DNA from 2 places in the Halobacillus sp. AWM4_238 genome. Region 2 is predicted to be linked to the other one. Evidence: riboswitches for the same ligand, from Rfam matches in the RefSeq annotation. Region 2 holds a riboswitch; the other holds the start of a gene.
What was found. Region 2 has a riboswitch for cobalamin ahead of ACXACN_RS16600 (acyl-CoA thioesterase). Riboswitches for the same ligand answer to the same signal wherever they lie in the genome.
Positions count from the first base shown of each region.

Region 1: linked by a shared signal. The riboswitch ahead of ACXACN_RS05920 (DUF4430 domain-containing protein) and the one ahead of ACXACN_RS16600 (acyl-CoA thioesterase) in region 2 are both predicted to bind cobalamin.

Region 1 covers NZ_JBSWSY010000002.1:1,153,931-1,157,052, reverse strand. Annotated here, with positions in the region: gene ACXACN_RS05925 (ATP-binding protein) at 1-732, shown strand, start outside; cobalamin riboswitch at 778-959, shown strand; gene ACXACN_RS05920 (DUF4430 domain-containing protein) at 1,174-1,575, shown strand; gene ACXACN_RS05915 (ECF transporter S component) at 1,582-2,094, shown strand; gene sigX (RNA polymerase sigma factor SigX) at 2,832-3,122, shown strand, end outside.
Region 2 covers NZ_JBSWSY010000002.1:3,328,196-3,331,317, forward strand. Annotated here, with positions in the region: gene ACXACN_RS16595 (xanthine phosphoribosyltransferase) at 1-304, opposite strand, end outside; purine riboswitch at 544-645, opposite strand; cobalamin riboswitch at 776-956, shown strand; gene ACXACN_RS16600 (acyl-CoA thioesterase) at 1,094-1,564, shown strand; gene ACXACN_RS16605 (dimethylarginine dimethylaminohydrolase family protein) at 1,611-2,480, opposite strand; gene ACXACN_RS16610 (acyl-CoA dehydrogenase family protein) at 2,871-3,122, shown strand, end outside.

The sequences.
Region 1 (3,122 bases), 2.2 Mb from region 2:
GATATGACGGAAGAAAGACGCTTGAACAAGCTCCGCAAAGACTTCATTGCCAATGTCTCTCATGAACTGCGAACTCCTATCTCTATGCTCCAGGGGTATAGTGAAGCAATCGTGGATGATATTGCCGAGTCAAAAGAGGATAAAAACGAACTCGCACAAATCATTCATGACGAATCATTGCGGATTGGTCGTTTAGTTAATGAGCTGTTGGATCTCGCACGGATGGAAGCGGGGCACATTCAACTGAACGAAGAATCCGTTGAAATTGAACCCTATTTGAACAGGATCATTCGTAAGTTCAGTGGGATCGCCAACGAAAAGTCCGTAGACCTTCAATTGAAAATAGTAGGGGAGTTCGGAAACCTGAATTTCGATCCGGACCGTATTGAGCAGGTTTTTACCAATTTGATTGATAATGCCATTCGTCATTCCGACCCTGGCAGTGAGGTGCAGGTGATTCTTGAAAAAGATGAGAAGGAATGGATGGCAAGTGTCAAAGACTCCGGATATGGAATCGCCGAGGAAGACCTTCCATTTGTATTTGAGCGTTTCTATAAAGCTGATAAATCAAGAAAACGTGAAAATAAAAACTATAAAAAAGGCACAGGTTTAGGGCTTGCGATCGCGAAAAATATCATAGATGCTCATGAAGGAACCATCAGTGCCCATAGCAAGTTGAAAGAAGGGACAACCTTCACGTTTAAGATTCCTTTTTCTCATAAGGAAAAATAATGTTGCTATTTTCGGAATATTATTGTAATCTAGTTTATGGAAACTTCATATGAAGAGGATTCGGGTGTCTGAATAAGACTTGATAGGGAATCTGGTGCGAAACCAGAACTGTCCTCGCAACTGTAAGTGTAGACGAAAAGGAAATTCCACTGTGCCGTTGGGTATGGGAAGGATCCTGATTAGGATGACGCACAAGTCAGTAGACCTGCCTGATCCAATGTTTCAAAGCTTCGGGGATTGAGCATTTGAGACAACCGATCGGTATGACGTGAAACGTAGATCTTATCCTTTCGTTTGTCCAAAGCTTACCCTTTTAGAAGGGTAAGCTTTTTTTTGTGATAAGAATATGTTTCCTCTGAATGTTTACATACAAGTCATTTGGTTGTCTTCACTCTCCTCTCCTCCTGGCCACGGAACACAAAGAAAAAGGGAGAGATGGTAATGAAAAAGTGGTATTCCGTTTTAACAGCTATGATTCTGGCCGTTGTTGTGCTGGCAGGATGTGGCACACAAGAGTCTAAGGAAACATCGGCAACTCAGGAAGAACAAGTACAAGAAGTCACGGTGCAAGTCCAGCTATCTAAAAACGATGGCGAAGAAATGATGGCAGAAGATGAAATCACGGTAGAAAAAGGAACCACCCTCATGGAAGTTATGGAAGATAACTATGAAGTGGAACAGTCCGAAGGGTTCATTAACAGCATTGAAGGAATTGCTGGGAACCAAGAAGAAAAAATGGCTTGGATGTATACCATTAACGGAGATGAAGCCATGGTCGGAGCCAATGAGTACGAAGTAGAGGATGGAGACGAAATCGTTTTTGATTATCAATCTTGGGAATGATCAACCATGAACACGTACAAACTCACACTGATCGCCATGCTTGCATCCCTGGCCGTTGCGGGAAGGATGGCCTTGGCTCATTTACCCAATATCCAGCCAGTGACAGCGATCATTATTATTGCAGGGTTTTGGCTGGGGCCTAGTGCAGGGATTCTTATTGCACTGCTCACGACCTTTGTGTCCAATGTGATATTGGGGATGGGGATATGGACCATTTGGCAGATCATCGCCTGGTCAATCATAGGAATCCTAGCAGGTTTGCTCGGGAAATACTGGTCCAAAATGCCATTCTGGGGTCTTGCGATCTATGGATTTATCAGCGGGCTCTTCTTCGGAGTCATTCTTTCTCTGACTATGAGAGCAGCGGGACAACCATTCTGGGCGTATTACCTGGCAGGTCTCCCGATGGATATCAATCACGCGATTTCGAATACCGTGTTCATATTGGCTTTATCTCCAATTCTCGGAACACTTTTCCAACGCTACGAAAAAAGGAACGCCATATCAAAAGTCACTTAGCTACCCAACCAAGGGTAGCTTTTTTGTGCTCTTACCCCTTATGTTTATTGAAGATTATGGCAGAATTCTGTAAGTCTCGATTTCGAGACTTTTCGGGGTTCGTTTGCCGTGGGAGGCGTCAGGGGTGGCTGGGAAGCAACTCGCTTTCCTACGGGGATGACGGCAAGCCTCCTCGGACTCCGTCCTGTGGGGTCTCGCCAGCCAATCCATTCCCGTGGGAGTCTCGCAGCTTCCCAACCACCCCATTCGTTATAGGGAAAACGAACCCACGTACACGAGTGGAGCGTCTTCCATTATCACTGCTTACCAGTTGTCAAAGCGCTTCATAGCAAGCGTTATAGTACAGATGACTGCTTGTTTGTAGTTGGATTCACGAACTTCCATTACTCTGGAAAGTTGCTTGTACTGAAAGTCGTTTCGAGATACTTATATGGCAAGGGGCGGAGGGGAATGGCGAGACTCCTGCGGGAAAAAAGTGCAGGGTGAGACCCCACAGGACGCAGTCCGAGGAGGCTCACCGCGCTCCCGCGGAAAGCGAGTCATTCCCCGCAGCCCTATCCACTCAACAAACGTCTCGAAACTGAGTCTTCAAGAAAAAGGAGCTTTAGTTGGAGTAGGGATGGAGGTGATTTTCTTTTAAAAACGCGGTTCCTTTTTCTTTTTTTGCATATTAAGATAAGAAGTGTAACTTTCTTCATACATAAACGACTATTAAAGTGACCCAGGAGGTACCACCATTGCGAACGTTCTTTGATGAACTATACGATAACTACCACCATGACCTGTTTCAGTTTCTCATCTATATGGTCAAGGACAGAAGTCTTGCCGAAGACTTGGTTCAGGATGTGTATGTGAGGGTCATGAATTCATATGAATCATTCAGCGGAAGAAGCTCTGAGAAAACATGGTTGTTTTCCATAGCCAGGCACGTAGCCATTGATCATTTCCGCAAACAAAAAAGAAAAAGAAACCGGATCATGGAGTTCTTTGATTGGACGGAAAAAGGAGAACAAATCAAAGACCGAGAT
Region 2 (3,122 bases):
GCTTTGTAAAAGAATGTACCTTTGATGTGTAAAGGTGGTCCTTCATGGTTAAGGATTTTTTCTTCCTTCCAAAAACCATGGGAACACCAAGACTGAGTGCTGTCATTTGAGCGGGTGCGATCCCTGAGGATTCTAAGGTCAGCACTTTTGTAACCCCCGTATCTTTGAAACGTCTCGCAAACTCTTCGCCGATTTCTTTCATGAGCACGGGGTCTATTTGATGATTCAGAAACGCATCCACTTTAATGATAGAAGGAGATAAAACTTTTCCCTCATCCATGATTTTCTTTTTCAACTGTTCCATATCCAACACACCTTTCTTTTTTGTGTACCGCTTTTCCATGGAAGCTCTTGCAGTGATGATTTTATTTCAATCCTTATGTGAGTGGTTTTATTGGATCTTTTCAAAACTCTGTCCAATGAGCGAAACATAAGGAAACTTGAAAATAAAAAAGCACGAAAAGCTTGTTTCCACTATGGAAAGCAAGTCTTTTCGTGCATGACGAAGACAACAACAATAAAACCGTGGACGTAAATGCCCCGGTGTCTTGTACTGCTTTTCATAGTCGGTTCATTTACGGTAAACCGGTAGAAACTTGCAGGCCCTATCCCCGCGATTATATGAAAACTTATATTCGAATGATATGAACAGTATAACAGTTTATTGTTCGTAATCAACCCTTATTATGGAATTTATTAGCCGATCGTTAGGTTTTTGTTCGTGTTGACAAGGGAGGAGCTTTGGGAGATAGTGGTTGAGAGAAAGATTTTTTTGAAAAATTGATCGCCTTATGGTGGCTTCGTCATTGAAGCTGAAAAGGGAAGTTTGGTGAAAAGCCAACGCGGTCCCGCCACTGTAATGGGGAGGTGCATAGATGATCCACTGTCTCACAAATGGGAAGGACTATGCGCTGATGAACCTGAGCCAGGAGACCTGCCATGAGGAAGAACATGAATTCCTACGGGAGATAGGAGGATGTTACGTGTATTGGATTCATCAAGAGCTTTTTGCGGTTCCATGAATCGAAGGAGATCGGTTATCTTCGTATCTCTCTTTGAGGGCTAGTCACTTTTTAAAAGGAGGAACCCATTCATGGAATCTTTACCTGTCCATTATTCTCGCATGACTCAAACAAGATTAGTACTACCACCGGACACAAATCATCTGGATACCATTTTCGGAGGCAAAGTTCTCTCGTATATTGACGAGATTGCGGCACTAACCGCAATGAAGCATTCAAACTGTGTGGTTGTCACCGCTTCGATTGACTCTGTGGATTTTTTATCTTCTGCAAAGGTAGGGGACGCTTTGACCTTGGAAGCTTCTGTGACGAGTACAGGACGAACATCAATGGAAGTGTATGTGAAAGTCTTTGCTGATGATTTGCTGAAAGGACGCCAAGTGATGACGACAGAATCATTTTTAACGATGGTCGCCGTCGATGTTGAAGGAAAACCAAAACCGGTGCCTCCCATCTTACCTGAGACAGAAGAAGAAATACGTTTATATGATACGGCTCCATTCAGGAGAGCACACCGAAAAAACAGGCCTGCGCTTAGATGACTGGTCCATGATCAAAATAAATGAATCACCAAGAAACCCTACTTTTTTAAAGTGGGGTTTCTTTTTCCTTTCTTTTTATCGGCAATGTACAGCAGCGGAAGGATCCACCGGATTTAATGATTTCTGAGAGATTGACGGGAATGACATGAAATCCTTTTTCTATTAACTGTGTGTTTAGCTGCTCGTTGTGAGGCAAACTGATCACGTTACGGCTTCCTATGGAAAGAACGTTCGGTCCCATTGTGAACTGCTCTTTTTCAGTAACTTCAATTATATTGTAACGCGTAGCGATAGCTTCCAGGCTTTTTCTTTTTAAAGCAGGAGGATACAGAATCACAGTTGATTCATCTATTATGTTAAATACGCAGTCCAGATGGAGAATGTCTTTCCTCAGAGGGACAGGTATGACCTGATGATCGGGAAGGCGTGATTGAAGTTCATGAATCGCTTTTTTTGACGTCCTTTCTGTTTCTCCGACCCAAACCGTGGCCCCATCTACAAGAATATCTCCCCCTTCGATGGATGAAGAGAATGGCTTTTCAAGGTGTACGTCATTCTCTCCTGCCCAATTTCGAAGGACTTCTGTTTCTTCTTTCCGTACCTTCTCGCTCATGGAGCTGATAAACAGGCGATCATGAATGGTGAATCCAATATCTCGCGTGAACACTTGTTCATGGAATTCGGGGTGATTTGAAAGGTTTATAACTTCAACCTTGTGTTCTTCCAGCATTTTTATGAAATGTTCGTGTTGCTGAAGAGCTAAATGGACATCTATGTTCTCCTTTTTGTAATGTTTTTGAGTTTCGTTAATAACATCCGTGATTTTCATGTAAGAAGGTTTGGCGACCACCACTTTATATAGCTTTGTATATTCAGTGTCACATTGAACAGTGTTTTCGGAAACTATTCCGACCATGTTTCTTATCCTCCTTTTGTTCATATCCCTTTTCTTCCCCAGCTATTCGATAATCAAACAAGAATTTCCATGTAAGAAGAGCGATCCCATTGTATCGTTTACCATACATGAAACCTGAATGAATAGGTGAGGTATAGAGAGCAGGCATTTTTCAAGTCTCTCATGGGAACCATCGTTATGTTTCGACATTTCCCGGGAAATGTCGTGAGAAAATTTGGGGAAATGGGCGTTATGGACAAAATTCGGATGTGGAGAGACTTTTGCTGATACAGAATGATTTTTTGTACATAGGGTATGTTGTAAGGGAATGATTGAGACAAGCATGGCATTGGCTTCATCCCGAGTTGTCAGGTATGATTTAATTATAATTAGGAATCGGGAGTGGTGAATTTGGCAGGTGTATGGGAACGTTTGATAAAAAACGATCGACAGCAGGAATTGTTTGAAAAAGCAGATCGCATTGCTGCAGAGGCTCGCAGCCATAGGGAAGAAACGGATCGTGACGCATCTTTCTCTTATGAAACACTAAAAGTGATCAAAGAAGTGAAATACCCATCGATGTCTTTACCGAAATCTGAGGGTGGGGACGGATTATCTTTATATGAATTCTTACTCATGCAGGAAAAAATTGCGGAAGGTGAT